2 regions of the Bradyrhizobium genosp. P genome follow, and region 2 is predicted to be linked to the other one. Evidence: riboswitches for the same ligand, from Rfam matches in the RefSeq annotation. Region 2 holds a riboswitch; the other holds the start of a gene.

Region 1 (5,181 bases), 190 kb from region 2:
ACGATGTCGTCACATCGGCCAAGAAAAAAGGCGACGGCTGGGTCATCGACGGCGAGAAGTTCGTCGTGCTCAATGGCGAGAACGCAGACACCTTGATTGTCACTGCGCGCACCAAGGGTGGCCAGCGCGACAAGACCGGCATCGGCGTGTTCCTGGTGCCGGCAGACGCCAAGGGCATCACCAGGAAGGGCTATCCGACCCAGGACGGCCTGCACGCGGCCGACATCACCTTCACCAATGTCGAGGTCGGCGCTGATGCTGTGATCGGCGATCCCGAGAACGCGCTGCCGCTAATCGAACGCGTGGCGGACGAAGCCCGTACCGCGATCTGCGCCGAGGCGGTCGGTGCGATGGACGAGTCGCTGAAGGAGACCGTCGAATACATCAAGACGCGAAAGCAGTTCGGCGTTGCGATCGGCTCGTTCCAGAGCCTGCAACACCGCGCCGCCGACATGTTCGTGGCGCTGGAGCAGGCCCGCAGCATGTCGATGCTTGCGACCATGGCGTCGGACTTCGACAACGCAAAGGAGCGCGCCAACTCGGTCGCCGCGGCCAAGGTGCAGATCGGCAAGTCGCTGAAGTTCGTAGGCCAGCAGTCGATCCAGCTCCATGGCGGCATCGGCATGACCATGGAGGCCAAGATCGGCCATTACTTCAAGCGGCTGACCATGATCGAGAACACGCTCGGCGACACCGACTACCACCTCCGCCGCGTCAGCGAGGGTGGCGGGCTGTTGGGTTGATCTGTCGTTGCCGGGCTTGACCCGGCAACCCGTCGCTCCTGGGAGGATGGATGCGGGGGTCAAGCCCGCGCATGACGAGTCTTTGTAAAAGTCAGGGAGACAACAACAATGAAAAACACCCCGTTCGATCTCACAGGCACCGTCGCCGTCGTCACCGGCTCGAGCCGCGGCATTGGCCGTTCCTCCGCCGAACTGCTGGCAAAGCTCGGCGCCAAGGTCGTGATCTCCTCGCGTAAGGCGGACGCCTGCAAGGAGGTCGCCGACGGAATCAACAGCAATGGTGGCGATGCGATTGTCATCCCCTGCAACATCTCGCGCCGCGAGGAGGTCGAGGCGCTGGTCTCGGGCACGATCAAGCATTACGGCAAGATCGACACCCTGGTCTGCAACGCCGCGGTAAACCCCTATTACGGCCCGCTGCTCGACATCAAGGACGAGGCGTTCGACAAGATCATGGGCTCGAACGTCAAGAGCAACATCTGGCTCTGTGCGCTCGCGGTTCCGCAGATGGCCGAACGCGGCAAGGGCTCGGTCGTGATCATCTCCTCGATCGGCGGCCTGCGCGGCTCGACCGTGATCGGCGCCTACGGCATCTCCAAGGCGGCGGATTTTGCGTTGTGCCGCAGCCTCGCCGGCGAGTGGGGCCCGAAAGGCGTGCGCGTCAATTGCGTGGCGCCGGGCCTGGTGAAGACCGATTTCGCTCGCGCGCTGTGGGAAGATCCGGAGAACCTGAAGCGCCGCACCGCGTCCACGCCGCTGCGCCGCATCGGCGAGCCCGACGAGATCGCAGGCGCGGTCGCCTATCTGGCTTCCGACGCCTCGACCTTCATGACCGGCCAGACCATCGTGATCGACGGCGGCGTCACAACGGCGGCGACGTAACAGCTGACTTCACTTCGCCTCTCCCGCTTGCGGGGGAGGCCGACGTGCTCGGCAGCGCTCTTGCGCGCCAAAGCGCGGCGGGTGGGGGCTCTCTCCGCGATGTGACTCGCGGAGAGAGCCCCAACCCCAGCCCTCCCCCGCAAGCTGGAGAGGGAGTTCAGCTCGCTTCGGAGTTTCTACGCCAGCCTCAGACCTTCGCCAGTGCCTGATCGATATCCTCGATCAGGTCGTCGGCGTGCTCCAGGCCTGCTGAGAAGCGGATGAAGCCTTCGCTGATGCCGAGCTCGGCGCGGGCTTCCGGCGCCAGGCGCTGATGCGTCGTGGTTGCGGGATGCGTGACCAGGCTCTTGGAGTCGCCGAGATTGTTGGAAATGCGCGCGATCTTCAACGCGTTGAGGCAGCGGAAGGCGCCAGCCTTGCCGCCCTTCACCTCGAAGCCGACCAGCGTCGAACCGGCGCGCATCTGCTTCTTGACCGTCTCGGCCTGCGGATGGTCGGCGCGGCCGGGATAGACCAGGCGCGTGATCTTCGGATGGTTCGCCAGCACGTCTGCAATCTTGGCCGCGCTCTCGGTCTGCGCCTTGACGCGAATGCCGAGTGTCTCCAGTCCCTTCAGCAACACCCAGGCGTTGAACGGTGAGAGCGATGGCCCGGTCTGGCGCATGTAATTGTGGATGTGCTCGGCGATGAACGCTTCCGACGACAGGATGACGCCGCCGAGGCAGCGGCCCTGGCCGTCGATATGCTTGGTCGCGGAATAGACGACGACGTCGGCGCCGAGCGAAAGCGGGCTTTGCCAGATCGGCGTTGCGAACACGTTGTCGACGATCAACCGTGCACCGCCGCTGTGCGCAATCCTGGCAATCGCCGCGATATCGAGCACGTCGAGCGTCGGATTGGTCGGGCTCTCCAGGAAGAAGGATTTGGTGTTCGGCCGCAATGCGCGCTGCCATTGGTCGAGATCGAGACCGTCAACCAGCGTGGTTTCGATGCCGTAGCGCGGCAACAGGTCCTGCACCACGTAAAGGCATGAGCCGAACAGGGCTTTCGAGGCGACCAGATGATCGCCGGCCTTTAACGGCGCAAGGATCGCGGTAGTCACCGCAGCCATGCCGGTCGCGGTCGAGCGCGCGGCCTCCGCGCCTTCCAGTTCGATCATGCGGTTCTCGAACATCGCAATCGTCGGATTGGAATAGCGCGAATAGATGAAGCCTGGATCCTGACCCTTGAAGCGCGCCTCGCACTGCTCCGCGCTGTCGTAGACGTAGCCTTGGGTGAGAAACAGCGCTTCCGACGTCTCGCCGAATTGCGAGCGCAGTGTGCCGCCATGGACGAGGCGGGTTTCGGGACGATAGCGGGCGGTAACCTTAGATTCAGACATGTGACCTCCAACGCGACCGGTTTCCTCGAGAAAACGGCCACAAAAAAACCGGCCTGGAGCAAGCTCCACAAGCCGGGATCACACTGTCCCCGGCCTGTTTAGCGATTTATTTAACGTGGCTGCAAGCCGGCCGGCTCAAATCACCACGGGATAAGTGCTGCTGATATTCCCTCGCGCCCTTTCCGTCAAGGCGGTCATCGGATAACTCGTAAAAGCCCATATTTTGGGGCCTGGATGGCCGCCCAGGGTATGATTTGGGCCATCCCGAGGGACCGCGCCGTGTCGTTCACGCTGGAAGATGAATCCAACGGAATCCTGCCCGATCGCATGATTGCGGAGATGGCGGAGGCTGGCCTCATTCTGCCCGCGTACCCGTTTGTCGAGAGCCAGATCCAGCCGGCGAGCCTCGATCTGCGTCTCGGCGATATCGCCTACCGCGTGCGCGCGAGCTTCCTGCCCGGGCCGGATGCCACCGTCGCGGAGCGCATCGACCAGTTGAAACTGCACGAGATCGATCTGTCCGATGGCGCGGTGCTGGAGACCAATTGCGTCTACATCGTCCCGCTGCTGGAAAGCCTCGCGCTGCCGCCGGAGATCGTTGCCGCTGCCAACCCGAAAAGCTCGACCGGCCGGCTCGACGTCTTCACCCGCGTGATTGCCGACGGCACCCGCCGCTTCGACATGATCGGTGCCGGCTATCACGGCCCGCTCTACGCCGAGATCAGCCCGAAGACCTTTCCCGTGCTGCTGCGCGAGGGCTCGCGGCTGAGCCAGGTGCGCTTCCGAATCGGCGATGCCGTTCTCGACGCAGACGAGCTCGACGCGCTGCATGCGGCCGAGCGGCTGGTCGATATCGATGATGCCGACCTCGTGCAGGGCGTGGCGCTCTCGGTCGATCTCTCCGGCGAGAATTCGAACGGCTTCGTCGGCTACCGCGCCAAGCGCCACACCGGCGTGGTCGATGTCGACCGGCGCGCCGGCTACGCCGTCGACGATTTCTGGGAGCCGATCAAGGCGCGCGCCGACGGCAGCCTGATTCTCGATCCCGGCGAGTTCTACATCCTGGCATCAAAGGAAGCGGTGCAGGTACCGCCGGATTATGCCGCCGAGATGGTGCCGTTTGATCCGCTGGTCGGCGAATTCCGCGTCCATTATGCCGGCTTCTTCGATCCCGGCTTCGGCTATGCCGGCGCCGGCGGCAAGGGGGCGCGCGCGGTGCTCGAAGTCCGTTCGCGCGAAGTGCCATTTATCCTCGAGCACGGCCAGATCGTCGGCCGTCTCGTCTATGAGCGCATGCTCGAGCGACCCGACGCCATGTACGGCCAGCGCATCGGCTCCAACTACCAGGCGCAGGGCTTGAAGCTCTCTAAACATTTCCGCGTCTAGCGATAATTCCCTCCGTTGTCATTCCCCGCGAAAGCGGGGAATCCAGTACGCCGCAGCCTCTCAATAGATAACATCTGCCTCTGGAATACTGGATCGCCCGATCAAGTCGGGCGATGACACCGAATGTGTGTTTGGTTGCGCTGCCTCTGTGGCGATGACACACTCCGGCAAAACAACAATCGGGAACGAGCATGACCGGAGAGCAGGACGCGCGCGAGGCGCAATGGCTGAAATGGCGCAGTCTCGCCGATCTCTACCATGCCTTCTTCACCGGCCTCATCCTCACCGTGGTGACACGGCGGGGCACGGCCGATGCTGCTGAGTTTGTTTTCCGGGTGTTTCGCCGCCAGCAGCAGGAGCGCTTCCTGCCCGGGCTCAAGAAGCTTGGCCTTGAAGGCCTGCCACCGGCGGTCGCGGCTGCGCAATATCACTATCTCTCGAACTGGATCGGCGGCGTGCACGTCGAATACATGGTCGAGACCGACCGCAAGGCCTGGATCCGCTATCCGCCGCCGCGCTGGATCTGGAAGGGCACCGCGATCTGCGGTGTGCCCGGCGAAGTCTCGCGCGCGATGCTGCGCGGCTGGCACGCCAACAATGGTGCCGCGCTCGGCGATCTCAGGCTTGGCTTCGTCTGCACCAAACAGAGCGTCGACGGACAGGACGGGCTTGAAGGCTACTACTGCGAATATGATCGGCCGCTCGAACTCGACCAGCGGCTGGTCTTTGCGCGCCATCTGGAGGCGCCGCTGTTCGATCCGAACACTGCGCCGGCGCTGCCGGTCGACA
Region 2 (5,181 bases):
CGCATCTTCCAGAAGCCGAAATTCGGGAACGAGACGATGGCGCGCTGGCCGATGCGCAGCAGGTTTTCCAGCACCACTTTCGGCTGCCGCGTCGCCTGCAGCGTTTGCGACAGGATCACATAATCGAAGGCGTCGTCGGGATAGTTGACGAGGTCAGTGTCGGCGTCGCCCTGCACCACCGCCAACCCCTTGGCGACGCAGTGATTGACGCCCTCGCGCGACAATTCGATGCCACGGCCATCGATGCCGCGGGTCTCCAGCAACTGCAGCAATTCACCGTCGGCGCAGCCGACGTCAAGCACGCGTGAGCCCGCGCGAACCATGTCGGCGACCAGCAGGTGATCGGTGCGATAATTTCCGGTCCGCTCGGGCGCTACACCCTGCAATGGCAATGTTTGCTGGATGTTCATGACTGGCCGCCGCCACCTTTAAGTCCGCGCGCCTCGCCCGCTGATTGCAAGAAGGCCCGGGCGATATCGAGGAATTCGGGCACATCGAGCAGGAAGGCGTCATGGCCGCGATCGGTCTCGATCTCGGCGAACGAGACCCGCGCACTCGACGCATTGAGCGCGTGGACCAGCGCGCGCGATTCCGAGGTCGGAAACAGCCAGTCGCTGGTGAACGACACCACGCAGAAACGCGTCTTGATACCGGCAAATGCTTTCGCCAACGCACCATCGTGATCGGCGCCGATGTCGAAATAATCCATCCCGCGGGTCAGATAGAGATAGCTGTTGGCATCGAAGCGCTCGACAAAGGACGAACCCTGGTAGCGCAGATAGCTCTCGACCTGGAAATCGGCGTCGAAGGAGAAGGTCGGCAGCTCGCGGTCCTGCATCCGCCGTCCGAACTTGCGATGCAGTGCGGCGTCCGACAGATAGGTGATGTGCGCCGCCATCCGCGCCACCGCGAGCCCGCGATGCGGATGCGTGCCCTCATCGACATAGCGGCCGCCACGCCAGTCCGGATCGGCCATCACGGCCTGCCGTCCCAGTTCATGGAACGCGATGTTCTGCGCCGAATGCCGTGTCGAGCAGGCAATCGCGAGCGTCGCGAACACGCGCTCGGGATAAGCCGCGGTCCATTGCAATGCCTGCATGCCGCCCATCGAGCCGCCGACCACGCAGAACAGCGTGGTGATGCCGAGGCGATCGATCAGCATCGCCTGCGCGCGCACCATGTCGGGGATCGTGATCACAGGGAAGTCGAGACCCCACACTTTCCCAGTCGCGGGGTTGACCGAGGCCGGCCCGGTCGAGCCCAGGCAGCCGCCGATCACGTTGGAGCAGATGATGAAATACTTGCCCGGATCGAGCGGCTTGCCGACGCCGACCATGGTGTCCCACCAACCGGCCTTGCCGGTGACGGGATGGATATTGTTGACGTGCTGATCGCCGGTCAGCGCATGGCAGATCAGGATCGCATTGGAGCGATCGGCGTTCAGCTCGCCATAGGCCTGATAGGCAATCTGGAATGGCGCGAGATCGACGCCGCAATCGAGCTTCAACGGCTGGTCCATGCCGAACTTCGCCACCAGCGAGGTGGGATGATCGGCCTCATGGGCGCGATCGTCGCTGTGGATCGGAGGGCTCGTTATCGGACGCACGTTGCTCATGTAGGCGACCTCGCCCCCGCGCGGGAGGCCTCGAACGGAATCAGGCCATAAAAAACCCGGCCTGAACAAAAGGTTCGGCCGGGAGCTGATCTGTCCCCGGCCTGTTTAGCGAGTTGTTTAACGTGGCTGCAAGCCGGCCGGCTCAAATGACCACGGAGTCCAACAAAGCTAATCCTCAGCCCGCCCAACGTCAAGGCAGCCCGGCCCGCCTGCATGGTTAACCCGATCGCGCAGGGCTGGGCCGCAAAGGTTTCTCTTTGCTTTCGGCGCCCGTCTTTCCTAATCAGGGGCCTTGTCTGACGCGGCATCGGGCCGCCAGGACGACAAGGTTTTCGAGATGTCCAAGCCGCCCCCATCACCGCCGACCTTGCAGGAGCTGCGCAAGGAGATCGACGCGATCGACGAGCAGGTTCACCGCCTGCTGATGGCGCGCGGCGACATCATCGATCGCCTGATCCGGGTCAAGCAGACCCAGGAGGTCGGCTCGGCGTTCCGTCCGGCGCGCGAGGCCAGCATGATGCGCGGCCTGGTCGAACGCCATCGCGGCATCCTGCCGCTCGACACCATCGAGGGCATCTGGCGCGTCATCATCTCGACGTTCACCTACGTCCAGGCGCCGTTCTCTGTCCATGCCGACGTCTCGGTCGGCGAGCCCGCGATGCGGGACTCGGCGCGGTTTCATTTCGGCTTCGTGGTGCCTTACGTGGCGCATTTCAGCGCGCAGGCCGCGGTCGAAGCGGTGGCGAAATCCAAGGGCGACCTCGCGCTGGTCTCGGCGATCTCCAGTCGCACGCCGTGGTGGAGCGCGCTCGAAGCCGACGGCGCGCCGAAGATCATCGCGCGGCTGCCGTTCCTCGAGCGCGCCGACCATCCCGCCGCGCTGCCGGTGTTCGTGGTTTCGCGCGTCGCCGACGACGCCATGGTCACCGAAGTTCAGATGTGGAGCGTGCGCGTCTCGGGCTGGAACGCCGACGTCGCACGCGCGCTGGCGCCGCTCGCCGAGATCGTCGCCGTGCCCGACACGGCCTTCGACGGCGCGGCCCTTTTGATCTCGGTCGCGAGCCAGAACCGTGAGAACAGCGGCTTCGAGACCATCAAGCTTGCCCTGATCAAGGCCGGCGCTTCGGTCCGCTCGTCGGCCCTCGTCGGCAGCCACGCAACGCGCTATACGGTGCCCACCAACGGGTCCGCCAAAATTTGAAGTAAGCTTTGAAGCAAGATTTGAAGTAATAGCTGACCCGCCTATCCGGAGTTGAAGATGTCCCGCCCCGTGCCGAATCCCGGCATTCTCGATATTGCGCCCTACACGCCCGGCAAGAGCCCGGTGCCGGAGCCGGGCCGCAAGGTGTTCAAGTTGTCCGCCAACGAGACGCCGTTCGGCCCGTCGCCGAAGGCGATGGCCGCCTACAAGCACGCGGTCGACCACCTCGAGGATTATCCGGAAGGCACCTCGCGCGCGCTGCGCGAGGCGATCGGCCGCACCTACGGTCTCGATCCCGACCGCATCATCTGCGGCGCCGGCTCCGACGAGATCCTCAATCTGCTCGCGCACACCTATCTCGGCCAGGGCGACGAGGCGATCTCGACCACCCACGGCTTCCTGGTCTACCCGATCGCGACCATGGCGAACGGGGCGAAGAACGTCGTCGCGGCCGAAGCCAATTTCACAGCTGATGTCGATGCGATCCTCAAGGCGGTGACACCGCGCACCAAGCTCGTGTGGCTCGCCAACCCGAACAATCCGACCGGCACCTATCTGCCGTTCGACGAGGTCAAGCGGCTGCAAGCCGGCTTGCCGTCGCATGTGGTGCTGGTGCTCGACGCCGCCTATGCCGATTACGTCTCGCGCAACGACTATCAGATGGGCATCGAGCTGGTGGCGACCACCGAGAACACGGTGGTGACGCACACCTTCTCGAAGATCCACGGACTTGCCGCGCTCCGCATCGGCTGGATGTTCGGTCCAGCGCATATCGTCGATGCCTGTAACCGCATTCGTGGTCCCTTCAACGTCTCGGCGCCGGCGATGCTGGCGGCGGCGGCGGCGATCGAGGACTCCGCGCACGTGCGGATGTCCAAGGTCCACACCGAGACCTCGCGCAACTGGCTGACCGAAGAGATCGGCAAGCTCGGACTGAAGGTGACGCCGAGCGTTGCGAATTTCGTGCTGATCCACTTCCCGACCGAGACCGGCAAGACCGCCGCGGAGGCCGACGCCTATCTGACCAGGCGCGGCCTCGTGCTGCGGGCGCTTGCCAATTACAAGCTGCCGCATGCGCTGCGCATGACGATCGGCACCGAGGAGGCCAACCGCCTCGTGGTCGACGGCCTGCGCGACTTCCTGGCCGGAAAGTGACCGTAGACGTGACCACGGCTCCCATCTTCCAACGCGTCGCGCTGATCGGCTTCGGCCTGATCGGCGGCTCGATCGCGCGCGGCGCCCGCGCGCAGGGACTGGTCGGCGAGATCGTGACCACCGCACGCTCGGAGAAGACGCGCGCGCGCGTCGCCGAGCTCGGCATCGTCGATCAGGTGGTCGCGACCAACGCGGAGGCCGTGAAAGACGCCGATCTCGTCATCCTCTGCATTCCCGTCGGTGCTTGCGGTCCGGTCGCGGCCGAGATCGCTGAATACCTCAAGCCGGGCGCGATCATTTCCGACGTCGGCTCGGTGAAAGGCGCCGTCGTCAAGGAGATGGCGCCGCATCTGCCCGATGGCGTGCACTTCGTGCCGGCGCATCCCGTCGCCGGCACCGAGCACTCCGGGCCGGATTCCGGTTTCGCCGAACTCTTCATCAACCGCTGGTGCATCCTGACGCCGCCCGAGGGGACCGATCCCGCCGCCACCGACCGGCTGCGCGCGTTCTGGGCGGCGCTCGGCGCCAGGGTCGAGATCATGACGCCGGACCATCATGATCTCGTGCTCGCGATCACCAGCCATCTGCCGCATCTGATCGCCTACACCATCGTCGGCACCGCCGACGAACTCGCGCAGGTGACGGAATCGGAAGTCATCAAATTCTCCGCCGGCGGCTTCCGCGATTTCACGCGCATCGCAGCCTCGGATCCGACGATGTGGCGCGACGTGTTCCTCGCAAACAAGGACGCCGTGTTGGAGATGCTCGGCACCTTCACCGAGGATCTCGCAAAACTCACCCGCGCGATCCGCCGCGGTGACGGTGAGGCGCTGTTCGATCACTTCACCCGCACCCGCGCGATTCGCCGCGGCATCGTCGAGATCGGCCAGGACTCGGCCGCGCCCGATTTCGGCCGCCCGCACGCCAATCTGGCGAAGAAGCCGGAGTGAGGCACCCTTTGTAGCCCGGATGGAGCGCAGCGAAATCCGGGGTGTTATATCTGCTGGCGAACGGCCCCCGGGTTGCGCTGCGCTCCATCCGGGCAACGGCCTGCTTTAACGTCACTCTCGGTGTCGTTGCCCGGCTTGACCGGGCGATCCAGTATTCCAGAGACAGTTGTGCTTGAGCCGATGGGCCGCGGCGTACTGGGTCGCCCGGTCCCAGTGCGCAATTGCGCACAAGGCCGGGCGATGACAGCGGTGGGTGCGGC

The links. Region 2 has a riboswitch for S-adenosylmethionine ahead of metX (homoserine O-acetyltransferase MetX). Riboswitches for the same ligand answer to the same signal wherever they lie in the genome.
Region 1: another riboswitch for S-adenosylmethionine. It lies ahead of ACP2YO_RS45585 (O-succinylhomoserine sulfhydrylase); the one in region 2 lies ahead of metX (homoserine O-acetyltransferase MetX).

The regions. Positions count from the first base shown of each region.
Region 1 covers NZ_CP188195.1:9,482,958-9,488,138, reverse strand. Annotated here, with positions in the region: gene pimD (pimeloyl-CoA dehydrogenase small subunit) at 1-743, shown strand, start outside; gene ACP2YO_RS45590 (SDR family NAD(P)-dependent oxidoreductase) at 852-1,625, shown strand; gene ACP2YO_RS45585 (O-succinylhomoserine sulfhydrylase) at 1,813-3,006, opposite strand; SAM riboswitch at 3,084-3,163, opposite strand; gene ACP2YO_RS45580 (2'-deoxycytidine 5'-triphosphate deaminase) at 3,256-4,392, shown strand; gene ACP2YO_RS45575 (hypothetical protein) at 4,584-5,181, shown strand, end outside.
Region 2 covers NZ_CP188195.1:9,295,775-9,300,955, forward strand. Annotated here, with positions in the region: gene metW (methionine biosynthesis protein MetW) at 1-410, opposite strand, end outside; gene metX (homoserine O-acetyltransferase MetX) at 407-1,615, opposite strand; SAM riboswitch at 1,700-1,779, opposite strand; gene ACP2YO_RS44690 (chorismate mutase) at 1,953-2,816, shown strand; gene hisC (histidinol-phosphate transaminase) at 2,874-3,971, shown strand; gene ACP2YO_RS44700 (prephenate/arogenate dehydrogenase family protein) at 3,980-4,921, shown strand.